DNA from 3 places in the Desulfitobacterium dichloroeliminans LMG P-21439 genome. Region 3 is predicted to be linked to each of the others. Evidence: riboswitches for the same ligand, from Rfam matches in the RefSeq annotation. Region 3 holds a riboswitch; each other region holds the start of a gene.

Region 1 (9,824 bases), 1.3 Mb from region 3:
GCGCCACGAGGGCTACTTTCATACCAAATTTCCTTGCCGATACTCATGGGTAAATTCAGGGTCATAGAGCTTTGAACGTGCTCCTTTATCTCTGAGAAAATCCCCCACTAAGATTTGGGCGTGCTTTCGAATCCCTGCCTCTTTGACTCGCTGTTCAATCGTTGCCAAGGTCCCCTCCAGAATCTGTTCATCAGGCCAACTGGCCCGATATACAACGGCGACCGGCGTATTCGGGGGATAACTTTGGCCAAGAGATTCTACCACTTCACCAATCTCCTGCACACTAAGAAAAATCGCCATACTGGCCCGATGCTGTGCCAATAAGGCAAGATCTTCTTTTTCTGGTACAGGAGTTCTTCCGGCTAAACGCGTAAGGATTAAAGTTTGACTGACTTCGGGTAAGGTGAACTCTCTCTTGACAGCTGCCGCGGCAGCGAACACAGAACTTACCCCTGGGATCACCCCATAAGTCATTGCCAAGGCGTCCAACTGTTGCATTTGCTCTTGAATTGCACCATAAACACTGGGATCACCAGTATGTAAGCGCACAACCTTTTCACCCTTGCGTACTCCTTCCGCCATAATAGTGATGGTTTCTTCCAAGGTCAAACTGGCGCTATCAAAAAGAGCAATCCCTTCTCGGCAGTGCTTTAGGATTTCCGGATTGACTAATGATCCCGCATAGATGACTCGGTCAGCTTCTTCAAGTGCCTTTTTGCCTTTCAAGGTAATCAAATCCGGATCTCCAGGGCCTGCTCCTACGAAAAGGACTTGACCCAAGTCAACTTTCACCTGATCAACCAAGATCTTCACTCCTATCCTTCTTGTATAGCACAAGACTTAAATAATCCACTTTCTCTATCACTTCTCCTGGACTAAGCAGACGGATCTCTTCTCCTGTTTGACTGACACGTGTTGCTAAAACAGCTTGCGCTCCTGTCTTCTGAATATGATTAAGTACATCCGGCAGATTTCGTGATACTTTCATCAATACGAGATTAGGGTATTGCTCATACTCTTCTAATCCCTCGATACCTGGTAAAACTATTAAAGGGTCGTCGCCAATGGCTAAGGGCCAGTTTACCCGAGCTGCTGCAGCTGACATCGCAGTGATGCCCGGAATAGTCTCGATCTGATCCGGTTCAAGCTGACTTTTAAGAATCGCCAGCAGGTAACTGTAGGTACTATATAAAGAAGGATCTCCTAAAGTAAGAAAAGCGACCGAATGCCCTAGATCAAGCTCAGCTTTAATTTTCACTGCTGCTTGATGCCAGGCCGCTTGAAGTATTTCTTTATCCGCGGTCATGGGCATCTCCAACTCCAAAATTCTCACCCCAGAAGGGCAGTGGGCTTGTGCTATTTCCCAGGCAACACTTTCCCGCTCCATCTTGGACTTGGGTATGGCTATGACCTGCATCCCTTGCAGGATTTCCACGGCCCGCAGAGTGATTAGGCTCGGATCCCCTGGGCCAACACCCACCCCATACAACTTAGCTTTCCTTGTACTCTGAGGAATTGTTCGTTCATTTTGTTCTTGCTGCATTATGGTTCTCCTCCGTTCTGAAAATTCAATTTCACTCTAGTTAGTTTTCTTCCGCCCTGAGATGATAAATACCGGATTTTGTGCTTGGGCAAGATGAATATCCTTTATCCCCATCCCCTTCCAACGCACTGCTTGAATGGATACCACATCAATATCTTGATAAGCCAAACTTTTCAGGGCTTCCATACCACTAGCCAAGGTCTCTATTGTTACAGCAGTCATTACTACCCTACCCCCCGGTACAAGGGGAGCTTGTTGCAATATCTGTTGAATTTGGCCGTGACTCCCGCCGATAATACACACGTCCATGGGGGGGATACCTTGCAAAGCGACCGGGGCTGCCCCTCGAATCAGCCGAAGATTTCTGATTTGAAATTTTTCTTGATTTAGGAGAATGAGTTCCTGTGCCTCTGGATTCTCCTCGACGGCGTAGACACACCCCCGCTGGGCCAGAAGAGCTGCTTCAATACCGATACTGCCTGTCCCCGCTCCCACATCGAGGATTCTCGTGGAAGCTGTAATCTCGGCCTTCGCCAAAACCTGAATCCGAATTTCACTCTTGGTCATAGGCACATTCCCTCGGATAAACTCCTCATCATTAATACCAAACCCTTTAGGACAGGCAAGAAGCGATGCATCCCCGGCGAGCTTAGTCTCTTCAGGGTAGAGAAGCATCACTGCATTCGTAAAATCCCCTGCTGAGTCCATCAGTTCTTGGGCATCTGTATTTAACCACCTCTCCTCAGGATAAGACAGTGCATTTCCCACAGAAATCCTCGGATTAAATCCATACCTCTGATAGTAACGAGCGACCGCTTGGGGAGTGTTCTCGCCACCGGTCAATATCCCTATGGTTTGCTTAAGATTCAGAGGCAATGAATTCAACGAACGTCCATGGACACTGAGCAGCTCCGCCTCCTGCCAAGGGATTCCAGCACGGGCAAAAGCGAATTGAATCGAGCTGATTCCAGGGAACACTTGAATCTCCTCATGGGGAAATTCTCTCTTTAACAAGGGAAGAAGGCTATAATAACCCGGATCTCCTGAGACCAACACTCCAGCCTGCTTTCCTTGCTCTATCGCTCTTTGTAGCTTTTCTAGGGTCTCTGATAAATTACCACTGATTTGGTATGTATCTCCCTTAAAATCAGGAAATAGCTTGAGCGCCCGAGAGCCACCCAGTAAAACACCGCATTGCTTTACACTGTCTCGGATTGCTGGGGCAACCCACTCTGGCGTTCCCGGACCCATTCCCACGATTCGGATCATCCCTTATCTTCCCTTCCGTATAAAAATAAAAAGAGCCTTGAGCGGCTCTTTTACAACACCCATCGCTCGTAGGTGTGAATATAACAATTCAAGGCAGGTCTCCTGGCTTCCAGTCATCACGCCCCTTCCCTTCCCGGAATTATCTAGTGGGTTATTGAGGGGCACTCATGGTTCACAGTGGCGGGACCGCGCCGGATTTTCACCGACTTCCCTTTTCATCCTCAAAGAGGAACCTTGAACTTTTATTTAATTCTGACTCTTTTCTCTATTCCTTATCCTTGAATTCTCTATTTTTCCCGTAAATCCTGCTTGGCTTCCGGCCAATACCAAAATTCCTTGATAATATCCTCAGCTCGAGCATCCCAAGCAATAATCTCACCATTAAGCAAGGTGAATGCTGTACCCACCAGCAAATCCCCACGAACATGCTCCCGAGCCCGCTCACTTGCCCGATTCGCTAAATGGAAGAGCAAATCGCCCCATCCCTGAGCCAGTACTTCTTCAGCAGCCCCTTCAACTGTAGGAAATTCAGCGAACTTTAGCAATGACTCTTGGGGAACCCCGGCCAGTGCCGCATGTGCCACAAGAATCTCCATGCGAGCATCGGCCACATGGGTATGGGTATGAAATATTCCACCAGCAACTTTAATAAGCTTTCCGATATGGCCCAAAAGTACCACCTTCTCAAACTTGCGATAAGCGGCTTCTTCCAATAAAAAACCCACAAAGTTGCTCATCTGCACAATAGCTTCCTCGGGCACCCTCAGTTGTCCGCTGGCTACCTTAAACCCATAGTTGCCTGGGGTCAAAATAATAGCTTTATGACCATAGCCCATCGCTTGATCCAACTCCGGAAGGATCGAATTCTTAAACGCTTCTTCTGACATCGGGCGAACAATCCCTGTGGTTCCTAAGATAGATATTCCCCCGATGATTCCTAAACGGGGATTGAGAGTCTTTTGGGCAATACTCTCTCCTTCAGGCGCTTCAATCACAACCTGGACTTCTTCCCGAGGAAAAACTTCACGTACAGCCGCTTCAATCATTTGGTGTGGCACAGGATTGATGGCAGGCTCTCCCTGAGGGACTTGAAGTCCCTTTTTGGTGACGACACCTATTCCCCGACCACCGCAGATATGGATTTTTCCTTGGTCGGAAAGGATTCGCACCTGGGCTTGTATTTCTAGACCATGGGTAACGTCCGGATCATCTCCTGCATCCTTTATTATTCCTACCCGCGCCCAATCATTCTCCTTTTCTCTATTGTGAATTGGTAGGGGAAGCTGTTCTCCTCGAGGCAGAGTAATCTCGATCTTCGGACCCGGGTCTATTCCTTGGAGCCATAGACACGCGGCTTTCGCTGCTCCGGCTGCACAGCTTCCTGTGGTATATCCCGTTTTCCAAGAATGCCTTTCCTTCTTCTCTTTTCTCATATCTGCCGTCCTAACTTTCTTGGTATTAGCCTAGTAACTTAAATTTACTTTTGGGAGTCAAATTCATACATTTCTTTAATAAACAACCGCACTTGACCCATGCATTCGGCAAAGCGCTGATATTCCTCTTCACCCTTGGTTTCCAGAAACGCACCACAGCGATGTTCGAGGGCTTTTTCTATCTGAAAAATGGTCTCTTCTCCATGCTTGGTAAGAGCTATTTTTACATAACGCTCATCTTCAGGATCTCGTACACGCCTTAAGAAGCCAGCTGATTCTAATTTCTTACACATTGATGACGCATTACCACTGGAAAGGCCGATGATACTTCCTAAAGTACCTACAGTGTGGGGGCCACCTTCCTTAACTTCAACCAAAATACGAGTTTGCATCAAAGTTAAATCGTATTTTTCAACGATCGGGCGGAAAGCATTGGCCATACTCTCACTAATCGTCCTTAAAAAATCCCAAATCTCATTCTCAAACACCATACTTCTCATCGATACTGCCTCCAAAGCCAAACAAATAACTTCTTTACGCCATATATGTCCTAAATTCCACGTGTGTTTTTTATTAGCTTCAAAAATCACTATTTCACGAAGAATTTAGACTGCTTCTCACACATTGTAACATTATTTACAACCACCTTTCAATCATTTTTGATAAATCATTGATTTCATCTTTGCTGCAATGATACTTAATAAACTCTGCAAGTTATCCACAGAGCAACACTCAATTTTATTGATGATATTCTTATTATACCAGACATTTTTCATACACTCCCTTGTACGGATAGTTTTCCGACAACTTCATGATTACATATCTTGCGGTTTTGATTATTTTTGCTGCAAGAAATACATACTTCAAACGAAAGGTCTTTATTTGCTGTCTGTATTCTGAAGAGTCCAAGGAATCAAACTTGAACAACAAAAATAGGTTATATGAAAGCATCATCATTTGAAACACGGCTTCATTCGCCCAAAATGACTTTAGCAAGAGATGACCCACCGCCATGTCGTATTTGGCTTCTTTGATATAGTTTTCAGCATTACCACGCTTTTCATAGTATATAACTACTTTTTCAGAAAGCAAGGTAGTATTTGTTACAAAGAAAAAGTAGTCGTATTCGGAACCTTCTAAAAGTGATAATTGTGCTCTTTCTTTTTCTGGTTTCAGTACGCGAGATACGACAAATCTTCTGTCTTTTTCCCATTTAACTAATTTTGTATACAGTTCTGTAGTTTCTCTACCTTCTTCTCCTTTAACGAATACAATTGATGAATTCGTTGCTTGTGAGGTGAGTGTAGAATAACTTTTGGCTTTAATTAAATATTTGCATCCAAGAGATTCTATCGTTTCGATAATTTTTTCATCAAAGTAGCCACTATCCATTCGAAATAAAATTTCTAAATCGTCTGATTTGATGTTAGCAACAATTTCTTTGATCATTTCCGCAGCACCGTTTGCAGTGTAAGTATTGCCACTTCTTACAAATCCGGTAACATATGCTTTTAATTCGTCGCAAAATGCAAATTGGATATTGTAGCATCGGTTTCCCAGTTTCTTAGGATTATATCCTTTTGACGCACCTTCTTGATGACCTTCTACGTTAATTACACTACTATCAATATCAATCGTAATGGATGTCAATTTACTTTTAGTGAGCAGTTTTTTAAAGACTTTAAAATTAATGTCTCTAAACATTTGGGTTGTCTTGAAGTTGAAGTTTCCTAGAAACCGTGACACTGTTTCAGGTTCTTTTACGGAAATATCAAACTCGTTGACGAGGGGATCATTTTGAAGTAGCTTTAGACGTTCTAACTTATCAATGCCAATGAAGTGACCGCAGAGCATGGTCTTTATATGATTCATCTTGATTTTATTTGTTGAGTCATTATCAAATACGAGGTCATTTTCAATAAAATCAAAAATCCCATTGCTTTTTGCATTCTCAAGGAGCAGAAAAAGACCTGCATTTGATGTTAGATTCTTAGCTTTGAAATCAATTTTATTAATCATAATTAGAACCCCTTTTTACTACTTTTCTTACTATTATTTTACCATATATCGAGTCATAAAAGCTGATAATTTAACATATTTTTGAGCACTTTTCTTTCACCCAATGGGTGAAAGCTGAATTTCGAAGGAACGCATATTTATCAAGGCTTTGATTATGCTTTTTGAAGTACTGACGTAGAATCTAGGTATGTTATAGTTTATACTTGATTTAGTCAATAGGCCTCAGCCGGGGTCTGACTAGGTTTTCATGCTAAACTATCTAATTCGTCATATACTAATGTAAAGAGGGAGGGAGATAAAAATGAAAAACTTACCCATGTTTTATCGAGTAGCATTTATCGCTTTACTTCTCCTTCTCCAGATCTTTGCCTTGGTTATGATCATTTGGAGATTTAGTAACTTCTTTATCTACTTTTACATATTCAGTTTTTTGTTGAGCATTATTGCTTTGCTTTATATAATGAACCTCAAGACCGATCCCGCTTATAAAATTGCCTGGGTTATCGCAATACTTCTATTCCCCATCTTTGGGGGGCTCTTCTACCTTATGTTTGGTCGCACAAAGCTAAGTAAGCGTAAAAGACGAAAGATGCAAATCGTTAACGATAAGATGATTCAACTTTTGGTTCAAAAGGAAGAAACCATCCAGAAGCTTACGTCCGAAGATTTACGGGCAGCCAATCTTGCACGCTATATCGAAAAGTACTCCTTTTGCCCTGTCTGTCAAAACACTCATTCTGAATATTTTCCAATTGGCGAGAAAATGTATGAACGACTTTTGATAGAATTAGAAACAGCTGAGAAGTTTATTTTCTTAGAATATTTTATAATTGGCGAAGGCCTGTTATGGGATTCCGTACTGGCTATCCTTGAGAAAAAAGTAAAGCAGGGAGTAGATGTACGGGTTCTTTACGATGATGTAGGTAGTCTCTTCAAGTTACCTTTTGGTTATGAAAAGGAACTGGAGGCAAAAGGGATAAAATGCCGCGTCTTTAATCGCCTTATCCCTGTTCTCTCTATTCATATGAACAATCGAGATCATCGTAAAATTGCCGTAATCGATGGAAAAACCGCCTTTACAGGCGGAATTAATCTTTCTGATGAATATATCAATGCCTTTGACCGATTTGGACATTGGAAGGATACTGCCATCCTTATCCAAGGGGAAGCTGTCTTAAATTTTACTGTCATGTTTTTATCCTTATGGGGATATGAGACTGAAACAAATGAGGATTATACTCAATATAAGTCCTATACTGAAGGAGCTACAGCAATCACTTCGGATGGATATGTACAACCCTTCGGGGATAGCCCCTTAGATGATGAACCGCTCGGAGAAACTGTCTATCTCAATCTCATCGCCCAAGCGGAACACTATATCTTTATCAATACCCCTTATCTCATCCTTAATAATAGCATGCTTTCCGCCCTCAGCTCCGCCGCCAAACGGAGCATCGATGTTCGTATCGTTACCCCCTATCGCGGAGATCGCTGGTTTGTTCACTCCATGACTCGTTCCAATTATCGGTTACTGATTGAAAGTGGTGTGAAAATCTATGAATATTCTCCCGGCTTCATCCATGCGAAATCCATTGTTGTTGATGATAGGCACGCTGTAGTCGGTACCATCAATATGGATTATCGAAGTCTTTACTTGCATTTTGAGTGCGGTGTTTATGTCTACAATACTCAGAGTGTTATAGATATTAAAGAAGATTATGTGACAACCCTAGAGCTATGCCAAAACATTACATTAGATGATTGTTACCGGGTTAAGTGGTATCGGCGATTAGGCCGCACAATTCTGCGCATTTTTGCTCCACTGATGTAGGGGCTTATCATACATGTCTTTTCAACATTAACGGGAGCATCTGTAAACTACACTTGTGTAGCTAGAGATGCTCCCGTTTTCTTATTGAAAATCTAATTCAGCTTTTTATCGGACTCGCTCCGATCTTTTCTTTTAATTTCGATAGCCGGGAACTCCATAACACAAACATATTCGCAAATTCCACAGCCAGTGCAAATCTCCGAATCGACCACTGGATATTGAAATCCTTCCATCTTAATTGCCTCATCGCTTAGGGGACAGTTGTTGTAGCAGGTGCGGCATACATCACCCTGATAAGCATAACATAGGTCTTTATCGACCTCGGCAACGCCAATTCTAACCTCCCTCATATCTAAAGGCACAAGAGCTCCGCTTGGGCATACCTCGGGACATTCCATACACAGTGAGCACGGTACTTCGCGAGGAATAAAATAGGGTGTGCCAAGGTTTAACCCTAGGTCGAGATGCGCACTTAGCAATGTCTTATCCGGGCATATTTCAATACATTTGCCACAGCGCAGACATTTTGCTAAAAACTCTTCTTTCCCCACCGCACCCGGTGGCCGAAAAAGCTCAGGGGTAGCAGCCGCAAGAACTTGGGAAGGCTTATAAGCTAAACCTGCCAAGGCAATCAATCCTGCACCTTGCAAAGCATCTCTGCGAGAGAATCCTTGTGAATTAGTAGCAGCAACCACATTTGACTCGATAGCGTTACTTTTCCCAATTTGATTGGCACCTGATTTCAAAGAGAATTGTAAGGCTCCTGTAGGACAAGCATCGATACAACATCCACAGCGAGTGCATAAGGCTGAAACTGAAAAATCACATCCTCCCGAAATCACCTTTTCCAAGCTATCGGCAGTGTAAGCACATGCCTTTGTACATTTATGACATAGGATACACTTGTCAAGATCACAACGGATCTTAATGGGGCTCCAGCGGGCGATTAGGGTATAGAATGCACCGATAGGGCAAACCATCCGACACCAACCTCTTCTAAAGCCCACCAGCTCCATAGCAATAATAATTAAAATGACTAAAGCTTCTAACCCTAATCCAAACAAAAGAGTTCTATAAACGATACCTATAGGTGATAGAGTTTGGAATACCGGAATACCTGCAGCAAAGCTAAGCATTAAAAAGAACGGCAAGGCCCAGTAGTATTGTTTTTGCTCATGTTTCGATTTCCCCTTTAGGGTATCAAGCAGCGCATCAACTTCTTCGATTAAGAATCCCACAGGACATGCCCAAGAGCAGAATACTTTGCCTAGGGCCAGATAAGCACCCACAATCAATAAGGCGCTGACTAAGAAACTAAGCGTCATTGTTTTTGAAGCTAACACTACTTCTAGGAAAGCCAAGGGATCGGTTAGGGTTACTCCCAAAATCCGACTTGAACTCAGTGACCCGATTACTTGGTTAACTGCCATAAGCGGTAAGAGAAAGATTAGGATCATCACTATTTGCACAGCGCGCCGACGCCGATTCCATGAATTCTTAAGCATTGCCCTAATTAACCGCTTTACACTTTTTCAATCTTTACTGCACAAATCTTAAATTCGGGTTCTTTGGAAGCTGCATCAACGGCATCTATCGTTACAGCATTGACCAAGGGATCTGGTTCGAACCAGAGGGCAAAGAGCAGACCGGGTCTTGGTTCTCCTGGTCTTCCTACTTTAACTGAAATTTCAACTTTCCCCCGACGAGAAACCAATCGTACCCTATCCCC
Region 2 (9,824 bases), 530 kb from region 3:
GAGAAGAAAAACTATGGCATCTATATTCACCTAACTTGCCATAATATATTCATAGAAGGATTCGAACGGCCGTTAAGAAAATGCGCCCTTTGGAAGCATTTTTAGGCCCGGCGTGATAGCGTACTGAAAGTACGCGGAGCGAATCCCTCCTTCTCCGCCAGTCAATATATAAAGCACTATTCCTCGATAGCTCAACGGTGGAGCAACCGGCTGTTAACCGGTAGGTTGTAGGTTCGAATCCTACTCGGGGAGCCATGGCAGGGTAGCCAAGTGGTCTAAGGCAAGTGGTTCATACCCGCTCATTCGAGAGTTCAAATCTCTCCCCTGCTACCACACCTGCGGGTGTAGCTCAATGGTAGAGCGCTAGCCTTCCAAGCTAGTTACGTGAGTTCGATTCTCATCACCCGCTCCATACAGAAATTTTAACCGCACTGAAATCAGTGCGGTTTTTGTTTAATTCATTATGAAAAAAGCTGGTTGTATTTATTGCATTTATTTAATAACGCACATCTTTTTAATAATGTTTGCAACAATCTGCATATCATGATAAAATTATACGATAATTGTTTCTGAGCGGAAAGTTTGCCACGAGGATACATCAGATAACACTGGGGCGTTTGTGTTTTGTGGTGGTGTCTTCTTAATTCTTGCTGCAAAAAACAAGGATGATGTCACCTGGAAAAGGGTGACTTATAACACGATATTTTATGGCTGTAGCTATAATTTTAAAAATTAGGAGGTTTATCTTGACTAAAGAAAACAAATTACAGATTATTCCCCTCGGTGGATTAGGGGAAATTGGGAAGAACATGACCATCATCCGGTATAATAACCAGATTCTAATTATTGATGTGGGTATGGCTTTTCCGGATGATGATATGCCAGGGATTGATGTCGTTATTCCCGACATGACGTATATCATGGAAAATAAGGATTTAGTCCTCGGAGTTTTAATCACTCATGGTCACGAAGATCATATCGGAGCCCTACCTTATCTGCTCAGAAACTTAGACGTACCCGTTTATGGAACACGTTTGGCTCTTGGCATAATTCAAACGAAATTGAATGAAGCTAAGTTAAGTAATGTTAGAACTGTTGAGATTGCTCCGCGAGATTCGGTGAAGCTCGGTGTATTCAAAGTTGAATTCATTAATGTCAGTCATAGCATTCCCGGTGCTGTTGGTTTAGCCATTCATACTCCGCTGGGAACTGTCGTACACACCGGAGACTTCAAGCTGGACCACACCCCGGCAAGCGGGGAAATGCTCGATGTTCACAAGTTTGCTGAGCTTGGGGATAGAGGGGTGCTTTGTTTGCTATCGGACAGTACCAACGTCGAACGCACAGGCTTTACTCCATCAGAAAAATTTGTAGGACAGAATATCGATGAGGCGTTTTCGAGCGCCGAAGGACGAATTATTTTTGCTAGCTTTGCTTCAAATGTCAATCGATTGCAACAAGCTATTTTAGCAGCGCACAAATACAATCGCAAGGTTGCTGTTGTTGGGCGTAGTATGGTGAATGTCGTGGATATTGCCTCTGATTTAGGCTATTTGGATATCCCTGAAGATACGTTGGTTGAAGTGGACGAAATTGTTAATCTACCCGTTGAAGAAGTATGCATTCTTACAACAGGTAGCCAAGGTGAGCCTATGTCAGCTTTAACGCGGATGGCTCAACATGACCATCGTCAAATATCTATCAGCCCTGGGGACACCGTAATCATTTCTGCATCACCTATTCCCGGTAACGAGAAGGCTGTTGCACGTAATATTGATATGCTTTTCAAGCTTGGTGCAAAGGTGATATACGAGCACATTTCGGGGATGCACGTATCTGGGCATGCAAGCCAGGAAGAATTAAAGTTGATGATTAGCATGGTTAAACCCCGTTACTTCTTACCTGTGCACGGTGAGTATCGTATGCTTATGAAGCATGCGGACCTTGCTGGTGAACTTGGTATACCAAAGGAAAATACATTTATCGCCGAAATCGGCAATGTTATCGAGTTCACTCGACATGGCGCTAGAATTGCTGATAAAGTAACATCCGGTCGAGTTCTCATCGATGGCTTAGGTATAGGCGATGTGGGTAATATAGTATTGAGAGATCGCAAGCAACTCTCACAAGATGGGATCCTTATTATTGTGCTGACCTTAAATGGCGCTAATGGATCTATTTTGTCAGGACCGGATATTGTTACCCGAGGATTTGTCTATGTAAGGGAATCTGAACCGATGCTTGATGAGGTTAAGGAAAACACACGTAGAATTATGGCTCGGTGTCAGCAAAATGGCATTCGAGAATGGGCTAGTCTTAAAAACCAGATTCGTGATGGGGTTGGCAAACAACTTTACGATAAAACAAAGAGACGACCCATGATTATTCCTATTATTCAAGAGGTTAAAGGTCTTTAAGTTTAAACGAAACATTCCATTGACATTTAAGTTCAATTCAGATATACTAACAAATGTTCCGCGAAAATGGCCCATTGGTCAAGCGGCCTAAGACACCGCCCTTTCACGGCGGTAACACGGGTTCGAATCCCGTATGGGTCACCAAATTAGGGCGATTAGCTCAGCTGGGAGAGCGCCTGCCTTACAAGCAGGATGTCGGCGGTTCGATCCCGTCATCGCCCACCAAAATACGGCCCCGTGGTGTAGTGGTTAACATGCCTGCCTGTCACGCAGGAGATCGTCGGTTCAAGTCCGATCGGGGTCGCCATTTTAATTTAATAGCGCGAAACACATAGTGGGTAGGTGGCCGAGTGGTTAAAGGCGGCAGACTGTAAATCTGTTCCGAAAGGTACGGTGGTTCGAATCCATCCCTGCCCACCACTAAAAAAACGTCGCGGGATGGAGCAGCGGTAGCTCGTCGGGCTCATAACCCGAAGGTCGTCGGTTCAAATCCGGCTCCCGCAACCAAAGGTTTTAAGTCAACGGAAGTTGATTTAATAGAAGCGTAGGGATGTCGCCAAGCGGTAAGGCACCAGACTTTGACTCTGGCATTCGTAGGTTCGAATCCTGCCATCCCTGCCATTATGAGCCATTAGCTCAGTCGGTAGAGCACCTGACTTTTAATCAGGGTGTCCCGCGTTCGAGTCGCGGATGGCTCACCATTTTCTAACAAGGCAATGAGATGCGGGTGTAACTCAGTGGTAGAGTGTCACCTTGCCAAGGTGAAAGTCGCGAGTTCGAATCTCGTCACCCGCTCCAAAACAATGCGCTCGTAGCTCAGCTGGATAGAGCGTCTGACTACGAATCAGAAGGCCGGGAGTTCGAATCTCTCCGAGCGCACCATTTTAAATTGTATTAAACAATCCCTTACGCCGTTATAGCTCAGTTGGTAGAGCGCATCCTTGGTAAGGATGAGGTCACCGGTTCAAATCCGGTTAACGGCTCCATAAACAATGCGGGAGTGGCGGAACTGGCAGACGCGCACGTTTGAGGGGCGTGTGGGTAACTCCATACGGGTTCAAGTCCCGTCTTCCGCACCATAAGTAAATATTGCGGAGAAGTACTCAAGTGGCTGAAGAGGACGGTTTGCTAAACCGTTAGAGTGGGTAACTGCTGCGAGGGTTCGAATCCCTCCTTCTCCGCCAGTCAATATATAAAGCACTATTCCTCGATAGCTCAACGGTGGAGCAACCGGCTGTTAACCGGTAGGTTGTAGGTTCGAATCCTACTCGGGGAGCCATGGCAGGGTAGCCAAGTGGTCTAAGGCAAGTGGTTCATACCCGCTCATTCGAGAGTTCAAATCTCTCCCCTGCTACCACACCTGCGGGTGTAGCTCAATGGTAGAGCGCTAGCCTTCCAAGCTAGTTACGTGAGTTCGATTCTCATCACCCGCTCCATACAGAAATTTTAACCGCACTGAAATCAGTGCGGTTTTTGTTGTAATATATACCGAATCATTATATAAAACCTGTTATCTTGGTTGAGCTTGAACCAAAACACATTCGTTGCTAACTAGCATTAAGCCTTTTTCGCGTCCCTTACGAAGCGCTTCTTGACATTCTGCGCCGGGTTGCATCCATACTCTTTTGATGCCAAGTTGAGCACATTCATCGATTATTTTTTCAGTTACTGAGGGTGGAACGATTATACTGACTACGTCAGGCAGGGTAGGTAATGAGCTCAATGAGGGATAGCAAGGCTCTCCATCAATCTCAGAAAGCTTTGGATTGATGGGGTAGACAGTGTAGCCGCTTCTTTTCAGTTTTTTATAAACCTTGTGGCCAAATTTGGCTGGATCCGATGATACTCCGACGACCGCCCAAATTTCCTGATTTAAGCATTCTTGAATATTATTTTGCATTGTTGCGCACCTCAATCTTCTTATATTTCTATTGGGTTATATTCCTATTATAACAACTGCAAGTTCAACATGCGATGCGTCACCTTAAAATGGCAATATATTATGGATAAGATTTTTCTTGATTATATACATTTTGTATAGAAACTTGCTATAATGTTCTTATAATTGAAAAGAGGAAGAGTTAGATTTTCCGAAAGGAAAATCTTAAGGGAAGTCAGTCGATCTGACGCGGTGCCCGCCACTGTAAGAGGGAGTTAATCCACACTAATGTCACTGGAGTTTATCTGAGAAGACGTGGGTTAATGAAGAACTTAAGCCAGGAAACCTGCTCGCCTCCATAGTTCAAAGCAACCTACGGGATGTTAGGGAGGTAGATATCATGTTCGAGATATTTGTATCAAGTTCAGGATAGGACCCTTTCCGTTGGAAAGGGTCTTTTTGTGCTATTAAGATTGAAGGAGTGAGGCCATGTCCAAGCGCTTACAACTCTTTATTGGCTTATTATTGATGTTGCTTAGTGTTCCATACAAAGCATCAGCTATGCATATTATGGAAGGATTTTTGCAACCTGGCTGGGCAGTTGCCTGGGGTGCTTTAACCATACCTTTTGTTGTATTGGGGATATTCTCCATTAAAAAGACCATTTCGTCTAATCCTCGCTTAAAAATACTCTTAGCTATGGCAGGAGCGTTTGCCTTTGTTCTATCGGCTTTGAAACTACCTTCGGTTACGGGGAGTAGCTCACATCCCACTGGGGTAGGTTTTGGAGCGATTCTTTTTGGCCCTACTGCGATGACTGTCATCGGGGTAATTGTGCTTTTGTTTCAAGCTCTGCTTTTAGCCCACGGAGGTCTGACGACTCTCGGGGCAAATGCATTTTCAATGGCAGTGGTCGGCCCTTTTGTGGCCTATGGTGTTTATAAGCTAGTTCAAAAATTCAGAGGCCCTCAATGGCTGGGCGTGTTTTTGGCAGCGTCATTAGCTGATTTAGCTACTTATGTTATGACATCAGTGCAACTTGCTTTAGCTTTTCCGGCTGAAGTGGGAGGTTTTGCGGTTTCTCTAGCCAAGTTCATGGGGATTTTTGCAGTGACTCAGATTCCTCTAGCTATTAGTGAGGGAATCCTAACTGTAATCATCTTTAACGCCTTGAGTAGTTATGGCAAAGAAGAAATGAAAGATCTCAAGCTTTATACAAAGGAGGTCTAAGGTATGGCGAATTCAGTTGTTGAAAAAACAAAGAAATTCAGTATGAAGGTAAATCTTGTGCTCCTATTGAGTGTTGTCGTTATAACTGTCACACCCTTGTTTCTCCTCAAGAATGCTGAATTTTCCGGAGCAGATGGATTGGCAGAGGAAGAAATCATGAACCTTCAAGCCGACTACGCCCCCTGGTTTTCCCCACTCTTTGTGCCTGCCAGCGGAGAGATTGAAAGCTTACTTTTTGCGCTTCAAGCTGCTCTTGGGGCTGGAGTGATTGGTTTTGGTCTAGGATATCTTAAAGGACGAAGTAAGGACTAGAAGCGGAATTCGGTGACTGCTGAACGATGCGCGAAAGGAGCTCTGTGAAAAATGCTTAATACAGATACTTATGCTTATGCTTCACAGCTCAAGGTCATCGAACCGATGCAGAAATTTATCTTTGCCATCCTGACGATGGGGGTGTGCCTTTGGGCGGATAACCGTCTTATCTCCATAGCTGTAATAATAATCATGAGTAGCATTGTCATACTACGTGGAGGCACACCCCTACCATATTTTCTGAAATTAATATCGATACCCATGGCCTTTTTAATAATAAGTGCTTTTACCATTGCGATTGGGTTCTCAATCGATCAACAGAATTTTATATTGGCCATACCTGTAGCAAATTTTTGGCTGGGTATCACTCAAAGCGGATTGCAGCAAAGCATTAATCTGTTTTTTAGAGTATTGGGCTCTGTATCCTGCTTATATTTTCTTGCTCTGAGCACCCCAATGGTGGATTTGTTTTCCGTCCTTCGAAAACTTCGACTTCCTAAGTTGATGATAGAAATGATGGAGCTAATTTATCGTTTCATATTTGTACTTTTGGAAACTGCAGGGACCATGTATACCGCCCAAAATTCTCGACTGGGTTATGTCAACCTTGTTTCAGGGTATCGTTCCATGGGGAGCCTAGTTTCAGCTTTGTTTATTCGCTCTTATAAGCGTTCCAATGAATTATATACTTCTTTGGAGGCTCGGGGATATGATGGAGAGCTTAGAGTCCTGGAAGAAAAATATGTTGGCAATAAATCGCTACTTTACATGGCTGTTGGTATTAACGGGCTGTTAATCTTACTGGCTAGTGTACTAAAGTAGGACTTCGCGAATTAAATTCGTCGTGATTCGTCGACTAGTTGGAATTCAACCCTGTTCAAGCTGTTCGGGAACTGGATTTTCGGATCAGGATAGAGATGACGTTAGATGAGGAAGAAGAGATAGAATGAATGATACTATATTAGAATTAAGAGATCTCCATTATTATTATCCTGACGGGACGCATGCTCTCAAAGACGTCAACATAAAGATCAAGAAAGGGCATGTTACAGCTTTGTTGGGGGGCAATGGGGCAGGTAAGTCCACTCTGTTTCACCATCTAAATGGGATTGTAAAGCCTTCTTCAGGTATCGTGTTCTTTAATAATCAGCCTGTGAATTACTCCCGAAAGGGGCTCGTCGATCTAAGACAATCGGTCGGGATGGTTTTTCAAGATCCGGATAACCAGCTTTTTTCGGCTAGTGTTTATCAGGATATTTCCTACGGGGCGCTAAATCTTCAGTTGCCAGAGGAAGAAGTGCGGAGAAGGGTGGAGCGTGCTCTGGTGAGAACAGGAATTGCTCACTTGCGTAATAAACCTACCCATGCACTTAGTTTTGGACAGAAAAAACGTGTAGCAATCGCCGGGGTGTTAGTTATGGAACCACGGATCTTGGTATTGGATGAACCGACGGCAGGGTTGGATCCTAAGGGAATATCGGAGATTCTCAAGCTCTTAAAACAAACTCAACAAGAGATGGATTTAACGATACTTATTGCTACCCATGATATCGATATAGTTCCGCTCTTTTGCGATTATGTGTTTGTTATGGATGAAGGAAAAGTCTGTTTAGAAGGAACCTGCGGAGAAGTATTTGCTAGGAAAGAGGCCCTGCGCAGTGTTAATCTCAGGCTACCAAGAGTTGGACATCTCATGGAGATTTTAGCGAATCGAGATGACTTCGAACTAGACGATATTCCCATGACAATTTCCGGAGCACGCAGGGAGTTGAAAAAATGGAGAGAGCGCAGCGGTAGGGGACAAGAGGTTTTTTGGGGGGATTAGTAATAATACTTGACTGTTCGCTATTTTTTGTTATAATATTTATTGTCACGCGGAAGTGGCTCAGCGGTAGAGCATTGGCTTCCCAAGCCGAGGATCGCGGGTTCGAATCCCGTCTTCCGCTCCATAAGTAGTCGAGACGTCGCAAGGGTTTGCGGCGTTTTTTGTTTTGGGGGGTTACCATGGACAGAAGCAGTTTTAAAAGCAAGGCAGAATATATGAATATTGATGATGTATGTGCTTATCTATCTATATCTAAGGCTACAGCGAAAAATTGGATTAGGAGCAATAAGCTTAAACCTATTGAAGGATATGGGCAGAAGAGTTTTTTTCTGCGAGGTGAGGTTGCAGCGCTTTTAAAACAAATAAAGAGTGGAGCTTTACCCAATCTAAAGACACGACGTAATAAAGCCTTTGTTTCAGGAGCAGTAATTCCCAAGAACTACCTTCAAAACAAATTGGGTATCGATATTGTTGAGAATATTATTGCCCAGACCCATGCTATCGATTTGCCGGAGGATTACGCACGCGTGATATTGGCAGAATATGCGTTGAAATTATTGAACAGTCGTAACATGGGAATGAGGGAATCGGCGAAAAGAGGAGATCTTTTTTCTAAGAATCCTGAGAATTGTATACTGCCACTGTATCTCCAAGACAGACAGGTCGCTGGCTGTTATTATTCGTTGATTAGTGATCTTCTTGAGGGGATAAAGGATCTCGAAATAAAAATCAGTCGCTTATCTCCAACACTATGTTTTCCTTTAACATACATTGATGGTCAAGACGTATTAGGTCTCTTATATATGTCCTTACAGAACATAGGTGCACGAAAGACTCAAGGTGTATATTATACCCCTTCGACTGTTGTAAGGGATGCCGTAGATCAGCTCATGCCTGAACTTAATAAAAATAGTAAACTTCTTGATCCCTGCTGTGGAACAGGGAATTTTTTAATCTATGCCCATAAATGTATGAAAGAGTTAGAAGGATTGTATGGCTATGATATTGACCCTTTAAGTGTATCCTTGACACGGATCAATATGGCTTTGGCTACCAAGACGGATAATATTGAGCTGCTCTATCGTAATTTCATTTGCCAAAATGCTTTACTTCGTGAATCGCAATCTGAGTTTGATGTGATTATCGGTAATCCTCCTTGGGGCTTCAACTACAATCTAGAGGAACAAAAAACTTTAAGAGAAGTCTATTGTTCCGCCCATACGAAGACCGTCGAGTCCTTTTGTGTTTTCACCGAATTTGCTTTGAAAAATGTAATTGATGGAGGCAAAGTTGCATTTGTTTTGCCTCAGTCTCTTCTCAATGTGAAAATACATCAGCCTTTGCGTGATTATCTATGGAGAAACGCCAAAATTAAACGCATTCGTTATTGGGATGATGTCTTTGACGGGGTACAATGTCCGGCAATAACTTTAACCTTGGAGAAGGACCAAGAAGAGTTGGGGATTAAAGGGATGGAGGTTGTTACAAACTACAGTGCGTTTAATATCAATAGTGAAAGAGTTCTTGCTCAAGCCAATTGGAATTTTAACCTGACTGATGAAGAATACACCTTGCTGCAAAAAATTGAATCCGCCGATAAAATCATTCAATTAAAAGACAAAGCTGATTTTGCTTTAGGGATTGTAACAGGAGATAATAAGAAGTTTCTTTCTAATATAAGGGATGAGTTTTCTGAACCTATTTATAGAGGAAGTGATGTCTTTAAATATAAATGTCGACCTGCTAAGAATTTTTTAAGGTTCGAGCCTAGTGCATATCAGCAAATAGCACCTATTAATCTCTATAGAGCAAAGGAGAAGCTGATTTATCGTTTCATCGGGGGGAAACTGATTTTTGCTTACGATTCTACTCAAACGCTAACTCTAAATAGCGCGAATATAATGATCCCTAAAATTGAGGATGTTAGTGTTAAATACATACTCGCCGTTTTAAATTCTAGGGTTGTCCAATATTATTTTAATAAACGCTTTAATACCTTGAAAATTTTGCGTTCCCAAATTGAAGACTTACCTATACCTATCTTGGCTAGAGAGCAGCAGTTTAATATTGTTCAAAAAGTAGATGGTATTTTGGCAGGCGATGATCCTGATAGAGTCCATGACCTCTACGAAGCTATTGATGTTGAAGTAAAAGAATTATT
Region 3 (9,824 bases):
ACACTGCGCGTCTTACCACCAAAAGTATTCAGCAGCAAAGCAGACTCAGCCTGCTCGAGGAAAAGGGCCGTTTTCCCTACTAACAACCCTTTAGTTACCTCTTCATAGGTATTTACCTTTTCGATTTTGCTATTGATCAAGACTTGCCTGCGGAGCACATCCACGAGCGGTTGAGGAGGAATATCACCTACCCGAAGTGGTGAAAAATCCATAAGGGGCTTAAGTATCGAGGTGCTAATATATTCTTGTTCCACAAGCCCTTCGATAAAGACCAGCAAGCCTTGATTCATAGAACCCAGGCCAAACTCACGCATAGAAAGATCGGCACTATTCCCAAAAATACTGCGTATCTGATTTTCAATTTTCTCGAGACTCTCCGAAATCTGCACCGGCTTGTTATTGCTCATAGCTAATTCCTCTTCTTCAGCGCTTTCTTAACTCTCTCTTTTACAATAAACACTCCGAAAAGACCTACAACCACCCCTAATTCAATCCACAAAGCAAACTTCAAGAATAAATGAGAAACAAAGTAAGTCTTGTTTTGAATGGTCGGCAAGAAAAATATAAAAACTAAAAAAATAAAGATTGCCACTACAAAACTTAATCCATTTCGTGATTTTCTCGAAAGAAGCTGTCTCAATCCCTCTGAGCTCGCATAATGAAATAAGGAGATGCTGAAAAAAGACCCAGCCATCCAGGAGACGACTTGAAAAGCCTCCATTCTCTCAATGAAATCACCCACGGAGACCATCTGGGCAAGAATCAAAATGGAGTAGACTTGTCTGGAGCCTACCTCTACCCCCAGTACCGCAATAATCGCAAAGATGAGAGCTATCAGCACTGATGACCCGGTTAGGACTCCACCGATCTTCATCTTAAACATATCCTTGGGTTTATTATGATAAGCCATGAGAACTCCCATCACGATACAGACCCCGAGCCATGAGGCCGGTAGAATGACCCCTTTAGCTATTTCCAAGAGGCTATGCTGGAACATCGGCTCGATATTATCAATGTTAAACATCTTAACATTGAAGACAATGATAAACAGAAATGAGGCGATTACGACTAAACAGATGATTTCCGACATACTCATGATAATTTCAATTCCTGAGCAAACTGCATAAGTACTAACCAAGAGTATAAAAAACAGAAAAACATAGCTGGGAGTATCCGGCATAATTATTGAAATATAAAACTCAACCGTCGACTGAACGAGCTGCATGGTGACCACAATAAAAAAAGCGCTAATTACAAAAGTGCATACCTTCCCTAAGTACTTTCCGAGGATTTTCTCACTGTATTCGAACATTGTTAACCCTGGGTATTTAAGTCCCATTTTATAGAGCAACCAGCCGCTGCACACCTCAATAGCTAAAGCGATTAACAAGGGTTGCCAGAAATCTTGGTGTAATTCTCGCAAGATAAGATTAGGAATACCAAAGGATAGTGCTATAGTAAGGGCAAAGGTTGAATACACCTGTCGATTGGACACCCGATATTTCATCATTTCTCACTCTCATCATCCTATTTTCTAGTATTAGCTTAAGCACCTTGCTCAATCTTATACATCTTTTTGGTAATCTCACCATTATGAGGTAGTTGGAGTCAAATCAAAACATGACGTCCTACAATCACTATAGAAACCTTTTGGATATAAAAAGATGATCCCTATCCAATACAGGGATCATCTTTTTTAGCACCTTTTTATAAGTGAATTTTATAAAAAATCCAGTTTAGCCAGCTTCAATTTTCCAAGATGGCCTTTTGTTTTGCCCTTAGAAAATCCACAAACTGACGGGCCGTTCGCCCGGAGCGGGCATTATGATTCATGACCCAACGCAAAGCCTGCTGCCGCAAATCTTCTTGAGGAATCTGAAGCCCCTCCTGTGCTGCTAACTCTGCCACGATCTTGAGATAGCCGGCTTGGTCCGGGGTCGGGAAGGTTACCGTAATCCCAAAACGATCGGAAAGGGACAATTTTTCCTCCATATTATCCTGGCGATGAACCTCATCCCCTTGTCGCTCTCCGAAGGTTTCCCGCACTAAATGGCGGCGGTTCGAGGTGGCATAGATGAGCACATTTTCAGGTTTTCCTTCTAAGCCCCCTTCCAGCAGGGTCTTCAAGTTCTTATAATCCGACTCGGTATCTTCGAAGGAAAGATCATCGATGAAGATGATGAATCTGAGGGGTTGCTTCCCAAGAAGGCGAATAATCTTGGGATAATCCTGCAAATCTGTTTTGGATAATTCGACTAAACGCAGCCCACGCTCACAGTATTCTTGAAGAAGGGCCTTGACCAAGGAGGATTTTCCCGTTCCTCGATTGCCATAGAGAATGATGTTATTGGCGGGATAACCATTTAAGAAAAATTCCGTGTTTTCTAAGACAATCCCTTGTTCACGCTCTTGATTGATAAGCTGACCCTTGCGCATGGGATCAGATTTTACCCCCTCAAGCCTTCCAGTGTCGCCACCCCATTTGATGGCCATGCTTTGATTAAATAAACCTGTACCCATGTCTTGATAATAAGCAAGTAGAGCATCAACCATCTCATCTGCACTCCCGCCGCGAAGACTCTCTTTAAGCGTTCTCTGGGCAGTTTGCAGATAATTCTCCGCATAATTCTCTTCCTTACTAGAAGTTACCTTGGAACGCCCCTGAACCTTTGTCCTCCTATCCGCAAAATCCGGCCAAGTCGGCCAGCTCTGCGGAGCCAAAGGTGCCTCTTGCCAAAGCCCGGGGTGATCCACCTCATGGTTTTCCATTTGAGCAAGGATCACGTCCTTGATATCAGAAGCAGTAAGCTGGGCAATCTCACGCCAGCAGAGCAGATCACGCCCGACTAGCTTACGAAGCTCAGGTACATGCCCCCCTCTATACTGTGTCACCTGTCGGGTGAGTTCATTTTCATCCCGGATAATACGGTCCCAAAGATATTCCGGCCAATGGACCTGGGTCGCTAAGGAGCAGAAATGATGGTACTCTCGATAGACTTCCGTGTGATCACACTCTATAGAGCCCGTCTTTTGCAGGAGGTTTTTAAACGAAGCAATCACAGGATCTTCTTTTAGACCGTGAAAAACAACCATGCCATCTATAAGTAGGGCTACACGGGTAAGCTTTGTTATGTTCATCTTGATGCACATCCTTATTATCTCTTTGCAAATTATCATAAGTCTTGAAAATCATGAAGTAAAGAGCAAATTATTCTCTTGACAAAAACTTTGCTTTTGGTAATCTATTACTAAGAGAATATGAATCCATTCTTTGGTGCCCCATACTGGGGAGAATAGGGAAACCGGTGTAATTCCGGTGCGCACCCATCACTGTGAACGATGAGCCTTGACTAGATCCACTGGCGCTTGCTGGGAAGGAGGTCTAAGGCGCTTGAGTCGAAGCCAGGAGACCTGCCAAGAATGAAGAAAGCCTTTCCGGGGGTATTTGGAAAGCAGCGGCGACGAAGGCAAAGTCCCGACCACTTTATATGTGGCGGGGCTTTATTTTTTTTATTTAAAAAGGAGAGGATTAAAGATGAGTAAAACAGAATTAAATCAAGACAAACTATTCCTGGAAAAATTTTATGTTCGTGAAAATTTGACTGAGACTTCCCTTGAAGAATGTCAGGCAGCCTTAAAGCTACTGGTCCAAGGTGTTAAAGACCTGGATAAAAAGGCTATGGAGGCTGTGCAGACACGTCTGGATTCCTTAACCAAGCCTCTCGGTAGCTTAGGAGTCTTGGAGGAGATCGCCAAGCGTTTAGGTGGCATCCAAAGAAATCCATGGCCTGAGATTGAAAAGAAAGCGGTTCTCGTCATGGCCGGGGATCACGGAGTTGTCGCAGAAGGGGTCAGTGCCTTTCCTCAAGAAGTCACCCCCCAGATGTTTTATAATTTCTTAAACGGCGGTGCCGGGATCAATGTGCTTTCTCGCCATGCTAAAGCGGAAGTCATCTGCACCGATGTGGGAATGGCTTTCCCCTTAGACCCTCCGGAGCTTATGCGTCATCGGGTGATGAATGGAACCCATAACATGGCTCAAGGGCCGGCAATGAGTCGTCAAGAGGCACTGCAATCCTTGCTGACAGGTGCCAAAATCGCTCGACAAGCCATTGATTCCGGTTTCCGGGTTTTAGCCACCGGCGAAGTAGGAATCGGGAATACTACTCCCAGTGCCGCGATTATCTCCTTCTACACCGGTTTGCCGGCCCAAGATGTTACCGGACGCGGAACCGGTCTTGATGATGCCGCCTTAATCCATAAGCAAGAAGTCATCACCCGTTCCATCCAAGTCAATCAACCGAATCCTCAGGACGGGGTAGACGTTCTCAGCAAGATTGGTGGCCTGGAAATTGGCGCCCTGGCCGGAGCCATCCTTGAAGCAGCGCATTCCCAGGTACCCATCGTTTTGGATGGCGTCATCTCTACAGCAGCCGCCCTCATTGCCACGTCAATTTGTCCCGCAGCTCGTTTCTACCTGATTCCCTCTCATTCTTCTGTGGAGATTGGTCATGTAGCTGCCCTAAAGCAACTAGAGCTTAAACCGATTATGCACCTGGACTTCAGACTGGGCGAAGGAACAGGAGCGGCGATCGCTTTCCATCTCCTAGATGCTTCGATCCATATTCTTAAAGAGATGGCCACCTTTGAATCCGCAGGAGTAAGCAATAAGTAAAACTAACCAGTATTCGGAGGTAACTTATGTCTAATCTTGTCCTTATTACCGGTGGCGCCCGCAGCGGGAAAAGTAGCTTTGCTGAACTTCTCGCTGCCCATCCCCGTCAGCCTGTTATCTATGTTGCCACCGCCCAAGTCTACGATGAAGAAATGGCTCTGCGTGTCAAGAAACACCAGAATCAACGGCCTTCCCACTGGGCCTTGGTCGAAGAGCCTCTGGCTCTTGCTGAAGTCTTGGAACGCTACCGTCAAGAAAAAGGCGTTATTTTGGTGGACTGCATCACCCTATGGTTGTCGAATCTCCTTCTCTCGCGCTACCCTGAGGAAAAGGCCCTCCAAGGGCGAGAATATAGCGAAGCCCTAAATGAATTAGAGCAATGGATACTAGAGCAAGTGAGAACCGTCTCCGGCTTAGCACAGCAGATTACACCACAGGTCATTATGGTAACCAATGAGGTAGGCAATGGTATCGTTCCCGATAATCCCTTATCTCGAGTGTATCGAGATCTCGCCGGTCGAGCTAATCAAATTTTAGGTCGGAGTGCATCCAAGGTTTATTCTGTCGTTGCCGGGTATCCCGTGGAAATCAAAGCCGCTGGTCAGGCCCTGCTGGATTCCTTGCAGGGAGATGAGAAATAAGCCATGCGCAAATTATGGATTGCCTTGACCTTTTTAACGCGCATCCCTCTTCCCCAGCCGGCGAATGTGACCTCCGAAGAATTCACTCTGAGCCAACATTACTATCCTCTGGTGGGCTTAATTCTGGGGGGAGTGCTTTGGGCTTCCCTAGCTCTTCTTCTCCCCATCTACCCACCTCTGATTACCGCCGCCTTAGTTCTCATCCTCGAGCTCATATTAACCGGGGGAATCCATCTGGATGGCTTCATGGATAGTATGGATGGTCTGCTTTCAGCTCGTACTCCGGATCGCATGCTAGAGATTATGAAGGACAGTCACGTGGGAGCCTTCGGGGCCGTTAGTACGATGGTCTTTTTGCTACTCAAATTCACTTTACTGGCTGAACTATTTTCCCTCGGTTCCCTTGCTGCCCTTTATCTTGTCCTCTTCATGCCCATCATTGCCCGCTGGATTTTCCTCATCGGGGTATATTACTTCCCCTATGCCCGGGAAAAAGGTCTGGGCAAAGGCTTTCATGAAGCCTCCCAAAATACCAAGTGGATCTTCATCTCTCAGGGTCTCTTGCTCCTCCTGCTAACCTACACTATTCTAAACTGGTCAGGCCTTGTCGGTTTTAGCTTAGCCACTCTAGGTATCTTTTTCTTCACCAGAAAGGTTGCTCGCCTGCTCGGCGGGCTGACCGGTGACCTTTACGGAGCCAGCATTGAGCTGGCTGAGCTCTTCTTTTTGCTGGGAGCCTTTCCTTTTATCTTCTAAAGAAATGCTTAGCTTACATGAAATGATAGTATACAAAGATGCCCTCCCGAGCCGATGAGGCGAACACAGGAGGGCATCTTCATTTGTTCATTTGTTTATTTATTTATGCTTATTGTTATTTGTCTATATGCAAACCAGGACCCGAGCCTTCTTGCCTATTTACTATTACTATTTACTATTTACTATTTACTATTTACTATTTACTATTTACTATTTACTATTACTATTACTATTTTCTCAGCCCTTTGGCAAGACGCTTAATTCCTTCTTCAATCACTTCGGGAGTTGAGCAGGAATAGTTGAGGCGCATCTCATTGGATACCCGGCCATCGGCATAAAACAAAGCCCCCGGCACGTAGAGGACATTTTGTTTGATCATGTCTTCTACATAATCAAAGCTATCCTGAACTCCGCTGAGTTTCCCCCAAAGGAAGAGTCCTCCTGAGGGAACCACCATCTCGATTTGTTCTCCTAGATAGGTATGGATTGCTTCTACCATAGCCTTACGGCGGACATCATATACTTGGCGTAGCTTTTGAATATGATCCGGCAATAGATCTTGCTTTAAATATTGATAAACTGCTCTTTGCGTCAAATTGTTACTATGGAGGTCTACACCCTCTTTGGTTTGCTCCAGATGCATGATAATATCTTCATCAGCAAGTACGTAGCCGACACGCAGTCCCGGTGCTAAAACCTTGGAGAAGGTTCCCAGGTAGACAACATGTTCACCTAGTTCTACTAGATGGGGAATCGATTCTCCCTCATAACGCAATTCACCATAAGGATTATCTTCAACAAGCAGCAAATCATACTTTTGAGCCACCTTGAGAAGCTCTTTTCTCCGTTCTAATCCCATAACTTTTCCGGTAGGATTTTGATAATTCGGTATGAGATAAAGAAACTTCGGAGTGGTATGCTGAAGTGCCCGCTCCAATTCACTGGGAATAATACCTTCCACATCACAGGGGATCATCTGGAAGTTTGCGCGAAAGCCTTCAAAAGCTTGAATAGCCCCTAAATAGGTAGGGGTTTCCACGAATACTGTATCTCCCGGATCTAAAAAAGTCTGGGCTAAGAGACTCAATCCTTGCTGACTACCTGTTGTGATAATCACTTCCTGGATACGAGCTAGTCTTTCGTTCCTTTGGTGTTGGCTAGCGAGCCATTCCCTTAGCTTAGGATATCCTGCAGTCTGAGAGTATTGCAAAGCGGAACTGCCCTGCTCCTCAAAAACCTTCTGAAATGCATCTTGAAGTTCATGGGTCGGAAAAAGTTCGAGGGCCGGCAAGCCTCCGGCAAAGGAAATCATCTCAGGATTTTGAGCTGCCCTAAGCATTTCCCCGATAAATCCTTCCCCTACATTTTTCATCCAGTTGGCGTACTTCATATTTTTCACCTTTCATTCTTTCCATTATGTCATTAAAATCATTTCATTAAAAATCCGGCGATCCGGAGCAATGCTTAGGATTACTTCCCTAATCTAGGGAACCCCACTGCTCCAGAGGCCAATAACGCAGCAAGACTCGTCCTTCGACATTCTCTTTAGGAACAAAACCCCAGACATGGCTGTCCTTGCTGTTATTGCGATTGTCACCAAAAACCAAATAGGAATCTTCAGGGATTTCGATGGGTCCATACTCGTAGTCAGGAGCATCCTTAAGATAAGGCTCTGCCAAAGCTTGACCATCTATCCACACTTTACTCTCGCGGACTTCTAAAGTCTCCCCCGGCATACCAATAATGCGTTTTACCAAGTCATCGTGCTCACCGGAGCCTTCAGAAGCAGTAAACATGATGATATTCCCTCGTTCCAGGGTATCATAGCGGAAAAATAGCTTATCAAAAATTAAGCGATCTTGAAGTTGAATGGTCGGAAGCATCGAACCGGTAGGGACAATTCTCGTGTCAAGGATATACGTTCTGATCCCAAAGGATAGCACCCAAGCGATGACAATCAAAATCCCCCACTCGAAGATCGTGCGTACGTATTTTTTCATTTTAGTCACACCCCTGCTCGTTTAGCTGACAGAATCACTTGACCTTAACGTAATCATCTAATTCCATCCCAAAATCCATACTATTATAGGATAACACGAAAGCCATCCCAAATAAAAGACCCCCCGTTTGGAGGGTCAGTCCGCTATGATATTCCCTTTGCCCAAGTTCTTACCTCGGTAAAGCCTCTGATCCGCTAGACGGTATAATTCATCAAAGGTATGTCCTTCCGCGGGAAACTCAGCAACGCCAATACTCACTCCTAGATCATATGCTTCCAAATGCATGCTCTTCCTCATCCGCTCAATGACGTGCAAGGCTTCTTCATTCATCTCTAATTCGGTTAGAACCAGTGTAAATTCATCGCCACCGGTTCGCGCGACGATATCCTGTTCACGAACTGCCGCACGTAAGTTCTGAGCGATTTCTTTCAGAGCTATGTCTCCCACCGGATGACCTAGACTATCGTTGAGCTCCTTAAAAAGATCGAGATCAAGAAGTAGCAAGAGGAATTTAGAATTCCTCCTCAGAGAGCTCGCCATTTCTTCACGAAAACGCTGCTCAAATCCTTGCCGATTTAGTATTCCTGTCAAACGATCCGTATTAGCCAGACGAGCAAGCTCATCCCGCTGACGAATTGTCTCAAGAGCAACACCTATCACACGAATAAAGGCCGCCAGGATTTCCTGCTTTTGGTCGGTGAGATCCTCATCGGTATTCATAAGCCAAAGTTCACCAACGACTCCGCTATGGGTCTGTAGTGGATAGATCCAAACTTTTTCCCACCTAAATGGGTTATCCTCGATTTCCAGACAATGTACTGTGGCATTTCTAAGGTAGCACTCTTCCTTGGAAATATACTGCCTAACCCATGTCAGCCAATCCCAGTCCATGGCTTGCTTGAGACGCCCAAAAGGTGAGCGAATCTCCCAACTCCCCTCGCTACTCTCCAATAAGAAAAAGCCCCCGGGCAGAAACAGGATTTCCATAGCCATTTCTCCTGCTTCAGACAAAAGCTGCTCCTCTGAATCCGTTCGAACAAGAATTTCAGTTCCTTGTAAGAGCAGAGTCAAAGCTTGTTCCCGATCTAAGGAATCGCTTCTTAGCTTTCTTTCAAAAATGAAGGAAGAAATCATCGAGATCGCTTTTTCGACAAAGAGAGCAAGTCGCTGGTCAGAAGGCTGAGCATAGTTGCCACCGAGGACCAAAGCACCTAAGCTTTTATCAAAATGAGCAAGCGGCAAAACCCATTCATCATCCAAATAATTGACTTGAGAGGATATTTTAGGAAAATCCTGTGGAAACCTCCGCGACTCCAAAGAGTCGAGATGCTTATCCTCACGATATGCAACCGAAAAAGATTGATAACGTCCTTGATTAAGCAAATAAATGGCGGCAATATTACATTTAAAAAGCTCAAGACTTCTCTGAGTAAAGAGATTCAAAGCTCTCAAGAGGTTCTCCTCACGGTTCATCTCTTGAATGGTTGTCAAGAAGGATTCTGCATAAAAACATCCAATTAACAGAGATTCGCTTGTGATATTTTTCTCTACTAGCACAGACTCCTCACCCTTCATCTATGAGCTTTAATTTCTATGAGCTTTAGATTTTCTATGAGTTTTAGATTTTCTATGAGTTTTAAATTTTCGATAAGCTAAAAATTAATAGATTTTGCTTCTGAAATAAACTATGTACATTTGATATTTTACCACATCTAATCTCTCAGAACTAATTTTCCAAATTCTTTTCTCAAA

The links. A riboswitch is a leader RNA that binds a small molecule or an ion and turns the genes downstream of it on or off. The one in region 3 is predicted to bind cobalamin.
Region 1: linked by a shared signal. The riboswitch ahead of DESDI_RS04915 (bifunctional cobalt-precorrin-7 (C(5))-methyltransferase/cobalt-precorrin-6B (C(15))-methyltransferase) and the one ahead of cobT (nicotinate-nucleotide--dimethylbenzimidazole phosphoribosyltransferase) in region 3 are both predicted to bind cobalamin.
Region 2: linked by a shared signal. The riboswitch ahead of DESDI_RS08650 (energy-coupling factor ABC transporter permease) and the one ahead of cobT (nicotinate-nucleotide--dimethylbenzimidazole phosphoribosyltransferase) in region 3 are both predicted to bind cobalamin.

Annotation. Positions count from the first base shown of each region.
Region 1 is NC_019903.1:1,056,928-1,066,751, reverse strand. Features, by position in the region: gene DESDI_RS04930 (cobalt-precorrin 5A hydrolase) at 1-22, opposite strand, end outside; gene cobM (precorrin-4 C(11)-methyltransferase) at 19-813, opposite strand; gene cobI (precorrin-2 C(20)-methyltransferase) at 797-1,543, opposite strand; gene DESDI_RS04915 (bifunctional cobalt-precorrin-7 (C(5))-methyltransferase/cobalt-precorrin-6B (C(15))-methyltransferase) at 1,580-2,812, opposite strand; cobalamin riboswitch at 2,888-3,064, opposite strand; gene cbiD (cobalt-precorrin-5B (C(1))-methyltransferase CbiD) at 3,100-4,245, opposite strand; gene DESDI_RS04905 (MarR family winged helix-turn-helix transcriptional regulator) at 4,290-4,745, opposite strand; gene DESDI_RS04900 (IS1380-like element ISEcp1 family transposase) at 5,002-6,264, opposite strand; gene cls (cardiolipin synthase) at 6,566-8,095, shown strand; gene DESDI_RS04890 (4Fe-4S binding protein) at 8,188-9,600, opposite strand; gene DESDI_RS04885 (molybdopterin-dependent oxidoreductase) at 9,618-9,824, opposite strand, start outside.
Region 2 is NC_019903.1:1,802,384-1,812,207, forward strand. Features, by position in the region: tRNA gene DESDI_RS08550 (tRNA-Asn) at 181-255, shown strand; tRNA gene DESDI_RS08555 (tRNA-Ile) at 257-333, shown strand; tRNA gene DESDI_RS08560 (tRNA-Gly) at 339-412, shown strand; gene DESDI_RS08565 (ribonuclease J) at 747-2,417, shown strand; tRNA gene DESDI_RS08570 (tRNA-Glu) at 2,486-2,561, shown strand; tRNA gene DESDI_RS08575 (tRNA-Val) at 2,567-2,642, shown strand; tRNA gene DESDI_RS08580 (tRNA-Asp) at 2,649-2,724, shown strand; tRNA gene DESDI_RS08585 (tRNA-Tyr) at 2,754-2,837, shown strand; tRNA gene DESDI_RS08590 (tRNA-Met) at 2,850-2,924, shown strand; tRNA gene DESDI_RS08595 (tRNA-Gln) at 2,964-3,038, shown strand; tRNA gene DESDI_RS08600 (tRNA-Lys) at 3,043-3,118, shown strand; tRNA gene DESDI_RS08605 (tRNA-Gly) at 3,141-3,215, shown strand; tRNA gene DESDI_RS08610 (tRNA-Arg) at 3,223-3,299, shown strand; tRNA gene DESDI_RS08615 (tRNA-Thr) at 3,328-3,403, shown strand; tRNA gene DESDI_RS08620 (tRNA-Leu) at 3,412-3,496, shown strand; tRNA gene DESDI_RS08625 (tRNA-Ser) at 3,511-3,601, shown strand; tRNA gene DESDI_RS08630 (tRNA-Asn) at 3,622-3,696, shown strand; tRNA gene DESDI_RS08635 (tRNA-Ile) at 3,698-3,774, shown strand; tRNA gene DESDI_RS08640 (tRNA-Gly) at 3,780-3,853, shown strand; gene DESDI_RS08645 (CoA-binding protein) at 3,928-4,317, opposite strand; cobalamin riboswitch at 4,479-4,664, shown strand; gene DESDI_RS08650 (energy-coupling factor ABC transporter permease) at 4,786-5,526, shown strand; gene DESDI_RS08655 (energy-coupling factor ABC transporter substrate-binding protein) at 5,530-5,838, shown strand; gene cbiQ (cobalt ECF transporter T component CbiQ) at 5,890-6,660, shown strand; gene DESDI_RS08665 (ATP-binding cassette domain-containing protein) at 6,785-7,663, shown strand; tRNA gene DESDI_RS08670 (tRNA-Gly) at 7,713-7,787, shown strand; gene DESDI_RS08675 (TaqI-like C-terminal specificity domain-containing protein) at 7,843-9,824, shown strand, end outside.
Region 3 is NC_019903.1:2,334,142-2,343,965, forward strand. Features, by position in the region: gene DESDI_RS11000 (spore germination protein) at 1-407, opposite strand, end outside; gene DESDI_RS11005 (GerAB/ArcD/ProY family transporter) at 410-1,510, opposite strand; gene DESDI_RS11010 (ATP-binding protein) at 1,747-3,138, opposite strand; cobalamin riboswitch at 3,255-3,433, shown strand; gene cobT (nicotinate-nucleotide--dimethylbenzimidazole phosphoribosyltransferase) at 3,536-4,675, shown strand; gene cobU (bifunctional adenosylcobinamide kinase/adenosylcobinamide-phosphate guanylyltransferase) at 4,702-5,316, shown strand; gene cobS (adenosylcobinamide-GDP ribazoletransferase) at 5,320-6,072, shown strand; gene DESDI_RS11030 (aminotransferase-like domain-containing protein) at 6,302-7,462, opposite strand; gene lepB (signal peptidase I) at 7,551-8,072, opposite strand; gene DESDI_RS11040 (GGDEF domain-containing protein) at 8,208-9,647, opposite strand.